DNA from 3 places in the Buttiauxella noackiae genome. Region 2 is predicted to be linked to each of the others. Evidence: predicted binding sites of a transcription regulator. Region 2 holds the regulator's gene; each other region holds the start of a gene.
The links. The regulator LexA, encoded in region 2, represses DNA repair genes until DNA is damaged. The targets are predictions, from matches to a motif close to TNCTGTATGTACATACAGNA.

Region 1: a site for LexA is predicted at 2,243-2,262, ahead of sulA (SOS-induced cell division inhibitor SulA). Genes of this name have one in related genera too.
Region 3: a site for LexA is predicted at 1,669-1,688, ahead of metR (HTH-type transcriptional regulator MetR). Genes of this name have one in related genera too.

What each region holds. Positions count from the first base shown of each region.
Region 1 is NZ_JPRU01000001.1:1,299,289-1,303,579, forward strand. Features, by position in the region: gene yccS (YccS family putative transporter) at 1-1,452, shown strand, start outside; gene IX31_RS06035 (TfoX/Sxy family DNA transformation protein) at 1,449-2,063, opposite strand; gene sulA (SOS-induced cell division inhibitor SulA) at 2,284-2,793, shown strand; gene ompA (porin OmpA) at 3,153-4,232, shown strand.
Region 2 is NZ_JPRU01000001.1:1,843,660-1,847,950, reverse strand. Features, by position in the region: gene plsB (glycerol-3-phosphate 1-O-acyltransferase PlsB) at 1-1,671, opposite strand, end outside; gene IX31_RS08340 (diacylglycerol kinase) at 1,798-2,166, shown strand; gene lexA (transcriptional repressor LexA) at 2,275-2,883, shown strand; gene dinF (MATE family efflux transporter DinF) at 2,958-4,289, shown strand.
Region 3 is NZ_JPRU01000008.1:30,859-35,149, reverse strand. Features, by position in the region: gene IX31_RS21275 (carboxylate/amino acid/amine transporter) at 1-764, shown strand, start outside; gene metR (HTH-type transcriptional regulator MetR) at 652-1,605, opposite strand; gene metE (5-methyltetrahydropteroyltriglutamate--homocysteine S-methyltransferase) at 1,848-4,109, shown strand; gene IX31_RS21255 (LysR substrate-binding domain-containing protein) at 4,252-4,291, opposite strand, start outside.

The DNA of each region.
Region 1 (4,291 bases), 540 kb from region 2:
CGTGGGCAGCGAGGCACTCGGCGGACTCTGCACTACTATTTTGTCGCACAGGATATTCACGAGCGGGCCAGCTCTTCTCACATCCAGTACCAGGCACTGCGCGATAAGTTTCGCTACAGCGACATCATGTTTCGCTTTCAACGCCTGTTAACCATGCAGTCTCAAGCCTGTTTGCAGCTTTCACGTTCCGTTTTATTACGTGTGAAATATCAACATGACCCACGGTTCGAGCGGGCGTTTACCCATCTTGATGCCGCCATTGAGAGATTAAAAACGGATCAATATCTGGCGAGTGAATTAAAAGCACTTGGCTTTCTGGTGAGTAATTTGCGCGCCATCGATGCTCAGTTAGCAACAATTGAGTCTGAACAAGCGCTCGCCGCTCCGCACAGCGATATAGAAAACCGCCTGTTAGATGATCGCTTAACTGGATTTGGTGATATGTGGCAGCGATTAAGACGCAATTTGACACCAGAATCTGCGTTATTCCGCCATGCGGTACGCATGTCTGTTGTGTTGTGCGTCGGCTATATGTTTATTCAATTCACCGGGTTAAAACATGGCTACTGGATATTATTGACCAGCCTCTTCGTTTGCCAGCCTAACTACAGCGCTACTCGCCGACGTCTGGCTTTGCGTATTATCGGTACGTTGGTGGGCGTGGCCGTCGGGCTTCCCGTATTGTTCTTTGTGCCATCAATTGAAGGACAGCTTGTTTTAATTGTGATTACTGGTGTGCTCTTCTTTGCTTTTCGCAACGTGCAATATGCGCACGCCACCATGTTCATCACCTTGCTGGTATTGCTCTGTTTCAACCTGTTGGGCGAAGGGTTTGAAGTCGCAATGCCACGTATCTTTGATACCTTATTAGGATGTGCCATCGCCTGGGCCGCCGTAAGTTTCATCTGGCCTGATTGGCGTTTTCGCAGATTACCATTAGTGGTTGAGCGTGCATTTAACGCTAACTGCCGTTATCTGGACGCAATTCTTGAGCAATACCACCAGGGGCGTGACAATCGGCTGGAGTATCGTATTGCACGCCGGGATGCACATAACAAAGATGCTGAACTGGCTTCAGTTGTGTCTAATATGTCGTCTGAACCGCGTGTTTCACCGGAGATGCGGGAAACAGCCTTTCGCTTATTGTGCCTGAATCATACCTTCAATAGTTATATCTCAGCGTTAGGTGCACATCGTGAAAGACTGACCAACGAGGATATTTTACTACTGCTTGATGATGCGGTGTGCTACGTCGACGATGCACTTCATCACCTACCAACAGATGAAGAAAGAGTTCAAAAGGCACTTCAGGGACTATCTGAACGCATAACCACACTTGAACCGCAACCAGACTCCAAAGAGCCACTTGTGCTTCAGCAGATTGGTCTGCTGGTTGCGCTATTACCTGAGATATCGCGCCTTCAACAACTTGTGTCACAACAACACGATTAACGCCTTTGGCGTTGCTCGTAGTGATGTCCCCACTCGACCAACTCCTGGCGCGTTGCCGCCGGGAGTGCCGCCTCGTGAATTCCGCAAATAGCACCTGCTAATGCCAGCAATACCTGCACGCCAAGCCCTTTCTTAACACCCCTGAGCTTTATCCAGGAGCGCTTTGCGCCGTAGGCATGAAGGGTGCGCACATCAGCAATACCCACTTCCCACAACATCATTTCCAGACTGTGCGTTAAATTAGGTAAATCTTTAAGTCTTTGCTGAGCACGCTGGCGGGATTTTTCGCGCCGGGCACTGAATAGAGCATCCATTGACAGTTGCACTAGCTTTTCCCGATCGCTCCACAGCCCCTCATCAACGCGGTAATAATTGAGTTCGATAGTACGTCCACGTTTATTGTAAAGCAGTGGTTGTGAGGCTCGTTTAACAAAATAGACTTCCGTTTGTTCGCATGCTCGCAAGTAGAGTTCCCCTTCAGAAACCATGGCAAACACAACGTTTTCTACCGTTAGGCTATATCCACCAAATAGCGATCGGCAGCCAATCTCTCCTAGTGGAGATAAGTATTCTTTGGATTGATGAATCCTTGCATATGATTTATTTTTCATGAATATATCCCTAAATATCATGTAGTAACGCAGCATCACGGTTTATTACCGCTCCCCGTAATACGAAAATAAGTAACCTAATCACTCACGGCAATCACATTCTCACTTTCCGTGGAATTACATGATGAAATTGCGAGACACTTTCCGAAATTTAGATTGATCTTTATCCAAACAGGCATTACTGTATATTCATACAGTAACCCATCAGGCGGGATTAACTATGCATTCACATAACGTTCTAACTCAGGTTGCCACTGTTCCCAATACTGTGCCTTCTGTGGCCCAGTCATCAGCAGGTAACAAAATTAAAGGGTTGATCAGTGAAGTGATCTACAGCGAAGATCAGCCATGGGTTACACAGCTGGTTTTATTGCCGCTACTTCAACAACTGGGGCAACAGTCACGCTGGCAGCTGTGGCTAACACCACAGCAGAAATTAAGTCGTCAGTGGGTACAATCAGCAGGTCTGCCGCTGGCAAAAGTTATGCAGGTAAGCCAGTTAGATCCACTTTTCACCGTAGATGCTATGGTAAAAGCGTTGCAGACAGGAAATTACAGTGTTGTTATCGGTTGGTTACCCGAAGAATTGACCGATGAAGAGCATTTGCAACTGTCATCTGCCGCCGAAATGGGGAATGCGATCGGCTTCATTATGCGTCCAACCCGTATCTCGGAAACAGGGTGTCGACCACGAAGTGAGCTAAAAATTCATTCTAGTTTGTATCATTAAGTAAATTTAAGAGAATTCCTGGAACTTTTTATGAACTCTTGACAATTCATTGTGAATTATCAAGAATCCGCGTCCCAAGCCGCTCCAGGCGGCCTTCCAGCAAATCTTTAGAGTGTGAATTACGCGCAAAGATGTTAGAAAATGTGTATACAAGTCGTTTTTTTTCATATGCCTGACGGACTTCACACTTGTAAGTTTTAAACTACGTTGTAGACTTTAGCTCGCCAGGGTTGCTCTTCATAACACCGATTGATCGGTAGAGTAACAAGTGAGCATAAACTCGGGCGAAGGATTTAACCCTGGGCTTTAGAGCGATTTTAAAGCTCATGGCCTTTTTGGATGATAATGAGGCGCAAAAAATGAAAAAGACAGCTATCGCGATTGCAGTGGCACTGGCTGGCTTCGCTACCGTAGCGCAGGCCGCACCGAAAGATAACACCTGGTATGCAGGTGGTAAATTGGGTTGGTCCCAATTCCACGACACCGGTTTCTCTAACCAGAACGGCTATGATAGCGGCATCGGTAATGGCCCAACTCACGAAAGCCAACTGGGTGCTGGTGCGTTCGGTGGTTACCAGGTTAACCCGTACGTTGGTTTTGAAATGGGTTATGACTGGTTAGGTCGTATGCCATATAAAGGCAGCGTAGAAAACGGTGCTTTCAAAGCGCAAGGCGTTCAATTGACCGCTAAACTGGGCTACCCAATCACTGACGATCTGGACATCTACACTCGTCTGGGTGGTATGGTATGGCGTGCAGATTCTACAGCTGTGAATGCTGCTGGTAACCGTGTAAGCGATCACGACACTGGTGTATCTCCACTGGCTGCTGGTGGTGTTGAGTGGGCAGTTACCCGCGATATCGCTACCCGTCTGGAATATCAGTGGACTAACAACATCGGTGACGCTGCTACCGTTGGTACTCGTCCAGACAACGGCATGTTGAGCCTGGGTGTTTCTTACCGTTTCGGTCAGGGCGAAGTTGCAGCACCAGTTGTAGCTCCAGCTCCAGCTCCAGCTCCAGAAGTACAGACCAAGCACTTCACTCTGAAGTCTGATGTTCTGTTCAACTTCAACAAAGCAACTCTGAAACCAGAAGGTCAGCAGGCACTGGATCAGCTGTATACTCAGCTGAGCAACCTCGACCCGAAAGATGGTTCTGTTGTAGTTCTGGGCTTCACCGACCGTATCGGTTCTGACCAGTACAACCAGAAACTGTCTGACAAACGTGCGCAGTCTGTTGTTGATTACCTGATCTCTAAAGGTATCCCAGCTAACAAGATCTCCCCACGCGGTATGGGCGAATCTAACCCAGTTACTGGCAACACCTGTGATAACGTAGCTCCTAAAGCTAAACTGATTGATTGCCTGGCTCCAGATCGTCGCGTAGAGATCGAAGTTAAAGGTATCAAAGACGTTGTAACTCAGCCTGCGGCATAAGTTACCGTTATAAAAAAACCCCGCCCAGGCGGGGTTTTTTGTTTTTATTCTTGGGAGAA
Region 2 (4,291 bases):
ACGCAACAGGCTCAGGTAGCAGTTGAGCTGTTCGGTTAGTTGTTCGCGAGTCAGTGAACGCTGGCGTGATGCCAGTAGCGCGGTACAACACAGGTTCATGGCGTTTGCCGCGCCTGCATTGTTAATACGCACCATCAGTTCGGCAGCAATTTCATTAACCGTTGGCGTTAACCATGCCGGGCGGATGGCTTCAATCGGGTCGATTGAATCACGCCACTCAGGCACTCGCTGGTTGAGGAATGTCATCAACGGCATTGGTTCGCCGAAGTTAACATAGCCCTGGCCGAGGTTACGCAGCTTGCTCAGCCCACGCACCATCTGCATGAAGCTCTCTTTTTCTTTGGTCGCACCGCGCAGTTCTTTCGCGTAAGTCCCCACTTCCATTACATGCTCGTAGCCAATGTAAATCGGCACCAATGTAATTGGACGAGTACCGCCGCGCAGCATGGCCTGAATGGTCATCGACAGCGTACCGGTTTTCGGGTCAAGCAAACGGCCGGTACGAGAACGGCCACCTTCCACAAAGTATTCAACGGAATATCCACGGCTGAACAGCTCACCAAGATATTCACGGAACACGGTGGAGTAGAGTTTGCTGCCCTTAAAGGTACGACGAATAAAGAACGCGCCCAGGCGGCGGAAGATCGGGCCTGCTGGCCAGAAATTCAGGTTGATACCCGCCGCAATGTGCGGAGGAACAAGCCCCTGGTGATAGAGCACGTAAGACAGAAGCATGTAGTCCATGTGGCTGCGGTGGCAGGGCACATAGACAATCTCATGGCCGTCATGAGCCAGTTGGCGCACACGCTCAGCGTTATGAACGTTAATGCCCTGGTACAAACGGTTCCACGTCAGACCTAACACACGGTCGGTTAGACGAACGGCTTCATAAGAGAAGTTCGCCGCAATCTCTTCCATTAAGGCAACAGCATTTTGCTGCGCTTTTTCATGGGAGATTTTCTTGCTGCGCGCTTCATCTTCTACTGCACGGGCAATAGCTTTTGAGGCCAGAAGCTTATTAAACAGATCCTGACGTACCGGCAGACGCGGGCCAACAGTCGCTAAACGCTGGCGAGCAAAGTGCATACGCGCCACGCGTGCCAGTTTTTGGGCGATTTTTTTGTCTGTACCGTGATCGGTTGCCATCTGGCGTAGCGAAACTGGTGCAGAGAAACGCACAAAGCTGTCGCGCCCAAGCCACGAGACTGCGAAAAATTTCTGAATGCCGTTAAGCATTTTCAATGGCGGATTAACTTCGCCTTTTTCGCGGCCCGGAGAGCGGCCAAACATCACCGATACCGGCACCATCTGCACATCCAGATTTGGATTGCTGCGGTGTAAGTCGAGATAATCATGGAACAGCTTGATCGACTCTTCTTTTGGCGTGTAATAGGTGAACACGCGCGGACCGCCATGGATAAAGACATAGCGCGGCAATACCGCACCGTCGATCTCTAACGGTTCGAGAGGGTCGGGCAAGTTGTGCGCGAGGCATTGTGCGCGCAGGGTTAATAAGTCCGCCTTTGAGTTATAAGGCAGAACGTACATTATTGGGCGTGTGGGATCTAAGCCCAGTTCGGCTTGTGGATCAGCCGGAATGGACTTGCTCTTTACCAGAACGCCTAATGGTAAATTAAGTAATTTGTAGTAGATTCTTGGCCAGCCTGACATAAACGATGTAAAGCCTCAGGTTAATGATGCAAATTCGCCGCAAGAATATCAGAATCTCACCCAGATTTCTGTGGCGTTATAATTTTGACAAGCATTGATGCAAATAATTTGAAAAGGTTTCCCAAAATGGCGAGCAGTACCACTGGACTTACCCGTATCATCAAAGCCGCAGGCTATTCCTGGAAAGGGCTTAAAGCTGCCTGGATCAATGAAGCAGCGTTCCGCCAGGAAGGCGTTTCTGCCGTTATCGCCATTGCCATCGCATGTTGGTTAGATGTCGATCCTATCACCCGTATTCTACTTATCGGTTCAGTCGTGTTGGTCATGATTGTTGAGATTCTCAATAGCGCTATTGAGGCCCTTGTCGACCGTGTTGGCACTGATTATCACGAGCTTTCAGGACGCGCCAAAGATATGGGCTCGGCCGCTGTATTAATCGCAATTATCCTCGCGGTAATTACCTGGGTCACGCTGCTTTGGTCGCATTTGCGGTGATCTTTCCAGAATAGTTAAGTGCCTGGTTTTTTGCTTAATTTATGGTTCCAAATTGACCTTTGACTGTATATACTCACAGCATAACTGTATAAACACCCAGGGGGCGGAATGAAAGCGTTAACTACCAGGCAGCAAGAGGTGTTTGATCTTATTCGGGATCATATCAGCCAGACCGGCATGCCACCGACTCGTGCCGAGATTGCTCAACGTCTGGGGTTCCGTTCTCCGAACGCCGCTGAAGAGCATTTAAAAGCACTTGCCCGTAAAGGTGTGCTTGAGATTGTTTCTGGTGCCTCACGCGGCATCCGTTTGCTGGTGGAAGAAGTCTCCGGTATTCCGCTGGTTGGGCGTGTTGCTGCAGGTGAGCCACTCCTGGCACAGCAACACATCGAAGGCCATTATCAGGTCGACCCATCACTGTTTAAACCGAATGCTGACTTTTTGCTGCGCGTCAGCGGTATGTCGATGAAAGACATCGGCATTATGGATGGCGATCTGCTTGCGGTTCATAAAACACAGGATGTGCGTAATGGCCAGGTTGTTGTCGCGCGTATCGACGATGAAGTTACCGTTAAACGTCTAAAACAACAGGGCAATACCGTTCATTTGCTGCCAGAAAACAGTGAGTTTGAACCGATTGTAGTTGACCTGCGTGAGCATAACTTCTCTATTGAAGGGCTGGCTGTTGGGGTTATTCGCAACGGCGACTGGCTGTAAAATCTCTTCAGGTGATGCGCATTTAGAGTGCGCATCACCGTCTTAATTCTCTTTGATCTCCTTCAGGAGAGGTCATGCAATTATTCTCCACGGCGGATCGTGCGCTCTGGCGCCTCGCTTTACCCATGATTTTCTCCAACATTACCGTCCCGCTGCTTGGCCTTGTCGATACGGCTGTTATTGGTCATCTGGATAGCCCTGTTTATCTGGGCGGTGTTGCCATTGGTGCGACAGCAACCAGCTTCCTGTTTATGTTGCTGCTGTTTTTGCGAATGAGTACCACAGGGTTAACTGCGCAGGCTTTTGGAGCCAATAATCCCTCAGCGTTAGCTCGTGCACTAGTGCAGCCATTATTACTGGCACTAGGGGCTGGGGTGGCAATTGTCTTACTGCGTGATCCCCTCATTTCACTCGCTTTACAAATTGTCGGCGGCAATCAGGATGTGCTCGTACAAGCGCAACGCTTTCTTGAAATCCGCTGGCTGAGTGCGCCAGCCTCGCTTGCAAACCTCGTTTTACTGGGATGGTTGTTAGGTGTTCAGTACGCGCGAGCTCCGGTTATCTTGCTGGTTGTCGGCAATGTCCTGAATATCGTACTGGATGTGTGGCTGGTGATGGGGTTGCATATGGATGTTCAGGGGGCGGCGCTTGCGACTGTCACTGCTGAATACGCGACATTTATCATCGGATTGCTGATGGTGAAAAAGGTGATGGGGTTACGGGGTATCAGCTTTGAGATGCTCAAAAACTCGTGGCGTGGCAATGTTCGCCGCTTGCTGGCGCTCAATCGGGACATCATGTTGCGCTCGCTGCTGCTACAGGTTTGTTTCGCCTCAGTGACTATATTCGGTGCGCGCCTGGGCAGCGAAATCGTAGCCGTCAATGCGGTGTTGATGACGCTTCTGACGTTTACCGCTTATGCGCTTGATGGTTTTGCCTATGCCGTCGAAGCCCATTCCGGGCAAGCCTATGGTGCAAAAAATCGCGGTCAATTACTCGAGGTCTGGGGTGCGGCTTGTCGCCAGGCGGGTTTGGTCGCGCTGATGTTTGCCCTTGTGTATGCCCTGTTTGGTGAGCAAATTGTTTCTCTTCTGACGTCCATTCCCCAATTACAGCTCCAGGCCGATCGCTATCTCCACTGGCAGATTGTGTTACCCGTAGTCGGTGTCTGGTGCTACTTGCTGGATGGGATGTTTATTGGCGCGACAAGAGGCGCTGAGATGCGAAATAGCATGGCGGTTGCCGCTCTGGGTTTCGGGCTAACGCTCTTCACGGTTCCATATTTAGGCAATCACGGCTTGTGGCTATCCATCGCGGTGTTTCTGGCACTACGAGGCTTGTCTTTGGGGTGGATTTGGCGTCGCCACTGGCGGCAAAATAGTTGGTTTACCAATGTACAAATTTAAGC
Region 3 (4,291 bases), on a different contig from region 2:
TCCTGCGTTTTAAAGGCTACAGCGCGAAAACGCTGCTGCTGTACATGCTGGTGGGGGCGTTACAACTCGGCGTGATGTACCTGTTTAGCTTCCAGGCTTATCTCTACCTCACCGTCTCAGAATTCCTGCTGTTTACGGTAATGACACCGCTTTACGTCACGCTGATTTATGACCTGATTAGCGGCAATAAGCTGCGCTGGGGATATGCGTTAAGTGCCGGGCTGGCGGTGATTGGCGCCGCGATTATTCGCTACGACAAAGTCAGCGATCACTTCTGGATCGGCCTGCTGCTGGTGCAGGCGGCGAACATTTGCTTTGCCATCGGCATGGTGGGTTATAAGCGCCTGATGGAAACGCGTCCGATGCCGCAACGCTGTGCGTTTTCCTGGTTCTATCTCGGGGCGGCAGTGATAGCGGTCATCGCGTGGTTTGCGCTGGGGAACCCGCAAAAACTCCCGACCACCAATCTGCAATGGGGCATCCTGGTGTGGCTTGGGGTGGTGGCTTCCGGGCTGGGTTACTTTATGTGGAACTACGGTGCCACGCAGGTGGATGCGGGCACGCTCGGTATCATGAACAACGTGCATGTTCCAGCGGGGCTGCTGGTTAACCTCGCCATCTGGCAAGAGCAGCCTCACTGGCCGAGTTTTATTATTGGTGGGTCTGTGATAATGGCTTCGCTATGGGTGCATCGCCATTGGGTCGCTCCGCGTTCTTCACAAACGGCAGATGCTCGCAAGCGTGTGAACGCGTCGAGCGAATAAAGGCTTCCGTCACCGGTTGACGCTGCTCGCCATCGCGTACTGCGGCGTACAACCGGCTCCACAGTCCTTCACCCAGGGTTTTGGTCACAACCAGACCCTGGCGTTCAACATTCTCCACTACCCAGTGTGGCAACGCGGCAATTCCCATGCGTGCCGACACCATCTGAATCAACAACAACGTGTTATCCACACTTTTCAGCGACGGGCTAACCCCGGCCGGTTGCAGGAAATGTCGCCAGATATCCAGACGTTGGCGCTGCACCGGGTAAATCAATAACGTTTCACTGCTTAAATCTTCCGGCTCAATACGCGTTTTATTAGCCAGCGGATGATCCGTTGCCAGCACCAGGCGCACTTCATAATCAAACATTGGCGAATAATGCAGGCCGCTGCGCGGCAGGATGTCGGATGTTAAAACGATATCCAGTTCGCTCTGCTGCAACGCTGGCTGCGGGTCAAATGTCACACCAGATTTGAAATCCAGATCCACCTGTGGCCAGGTCTTGTGGAAATTTTCCAACGCAGGCGTGAGCCACTGAATACAGCTATGGCATTCGATGGCGATACGCAGTGTGGTCTGATGCGGTTCATTGCAAGCCTGAAGCGCGCGGGTTATCTGCGGCAACACTTGTTCAGCCAGTTGCAACAGAACCTCTCCCTGCGGTGTGAACCGTAGCGGCTGACTTTTACGGATAAACAGGCGGAACCCAAGACGCTGCTCCAGATCGCTGAACTGATGGGAGAGGGCCGATTGGGTCTGATGCAACGCGGCGGCGGCGGCGGCTAAAGAGCCGCAATTTCGTAACGCCTGGAGCGTCCGCAGGTGTTTTATCTCGATCATGAAAGTCCTTCACTTCGGCATGAGCAAATTGCGCTTGAGGAATATACAGTACCTGCACAAGATAGATGTGTAAACATCCAGACGTCTAAAAAATTCGTCGTCTTTCGAGCCGCAGGGGTGTTGGCTGCACTCACGAACCCGAATCACTTACTGAAGTAAGCTCATCGGTATTCGCTCCCTGGCCGCCTACCTGCTACTCGAAATCCATAGAATTTAAAATTGAAATATAAAGAGGCAGAAAAATGACGATTAAAAATCACACCCTCGGCTTCCCACGTGTCGGCCTGCGTCGCGAACTGAAAAAAGCACAAGAAAGCTACTGGGCGGGCAACTCCACTCAGGAAGAATTACTGGCAGTGGGTCGCGAACTGCGTGCTCGCCACTGGAACCAACAAAAAGAAGCTGGTGTGGAACTGCTGCCGGTGGGTGATTTTGCCTGGTACGATCACGTTCTGACCACCAGCTTGCTGCTTGGCAACGTGCCGGCTCGTCATCAGAACGTGAACGGTAGCGTCGATATCGACACTTTGTTCCGCCTGGGCCGTGGCCGGGCACCAACCGGTACGCCTGCCGCCGCCGCTGAAATGACCAAATGGTTTAACACCAACTACCACTATATGGTGCCGGAATTCACTAAAGGCCAGCAGTTCAAACTGACCTGGACCCAGCTTCTGGATGAAGTTGACGAAGCGCTGGCACTCGGCCACAAGGTGAAGCCAGTTCTGCTTGGCCCGGTAACTTATCTATGGTTGGGTAAAGTGAAGGGCGAACAGTTTGACCGTCTGAGCCTGCTGAAAGACATTCTTCCGGTTTACCAGCAAGTGCTGGCTGAACTGGCAAAACGCGGCATCGAATGGGTGCAAATAGACGAACCTGCATTGGTGCTGGAGTTGCCGCAAGAGTGGCTGGACGCATTCAAACCGGCTTACGAGGCGCTTGCTGGCAACGTTAAGCTGCTGCTGACTACCTATTTTGAAGGTGTGACGCCAAATCTAAATACTATTACTGCGCTGCCAGTACAGGGTCTGCACGTTGACTTTGTACATGGTAAAGATGATATCAACGCTCTGCATCAGCAGCTCCCGGCAGACTGGCTTTTGTCTGCGGGGGTGATTAATGGCCGCAACGTCTGGCGTGCTGATTTAACTGAGAAATACGCGCAACTGAAGGATCTTGTTGGCAAACGTGAACTTTGGGTCGCCTCTTCTTGCTCGCTGCTACACAGCCCAATCGACCTGAGCGTTGAAACTCGCCTGGATGCTGAAGTGAAGAGCTGGTTTGCCTTCGCCCTGCAAAAATGTGCCGAGTTGTCTTTACTGACTGAGGCGCTCAACAGTGGTGATACAGAAAAACTGGTTGAGTGGAGTGCGCCGATTCAGGCCCGTCGCCATTCACAGCGCGTACATAACGCGGCAGTGGAACAACGCCTGGCGACGATCACTGCGCAAGACAGCCAACGCCAGAACAACTACACCGTTCGCGCGCAGGCTCAGCGTCAGCGCTTCAATCTGCCAGCATGGCCGACCACGACCATCGGTTCATTCCCGCAAACCACTGAAATTCGTGGCCTACGCCTCGATTTCAAAAAGGGAAATCTGGATGCCAACAACTACCGCACTGGTATTGCGCAGCATATCAAACAGGCCGTAGCCGAGCAGGAACGTTTAGGTCTCGACGTACTGGTTCACGGGGAAGCTGAACGTAACGATATGGTGGAATACTTCGGCGAGCACCTCGACGGCTTCGTATTCACCCAAAACGGTTGGGTGCAGAGCTACGGTTCCCGCTGCGTGAAGCCACCTGTGGTTATTGGTGACATCAGCCGCCCGGAGGCGATCACCGTGGAATGGGCGAAGTACGCACAATCCCTGACTGACAAACCGGTAAAAGGCATGCTGACCGGCCCGGTAACGATTCTCTGCTGGTCATTCCCACGCGAAGACGTCAGCCGCGAAACTATCGCCAAACAAATTGCGTTGGCACTGCGTGATGAAGTGGCGGATCTCGAAGCGGCAGGTATCGGCATCATTCAGATTGACGAACCGGCCCTACGCGAAGGTTTACCGCTGCGCCGCTCCGACTGGCAGGCGTATCTGGAGTGGGGCGTGGAAGCCTTCCGCCTGAACGCCGCCGTAGTGCGCGATGACACGCAGATCCACACTCACATGTGTTACTGCGAGTTCAACGACATCATGGATTCCATCGCGGCGCTGGATGCGGATGTGATCACTATAGAAACATCACGTTCAGATATGGACCTGCTGGAGTCGTTTAAAGAGTTCGAATACCCGAACGAAATCGGCCCGGGCGTGTATGACATTCACTCGCCAAATGTCCCAAGTGTGGAATGGATTGAAGCGCTTCTGAAGAAAGCGGCTGAATCTGTCCCAGCCGAGCGCCTTTGGGTGAACCCTGACTGTGGCCTGAAAACCCGCGGCTGGCCGGAAACCCGTGCCGCGTTGTCTAATATGGTGAAGGCGGCGAAGAACTTGCGTAGCGCTTAAGAGTCAGCGCCTTCTCTGTTTTCGGGGAAGGCGTTTATGTTTGGTGAAAAAGGCAGATTGCTGGCTTCATCACTACTGTCCTGAACGTCAAATTAATACCGGATGTTGCTACGCTAATCTACCTTAGAGAGTTCCAACAAAATCAGTTCCCCCCACTCAATTTCCCGCTCACCGCAGGATGC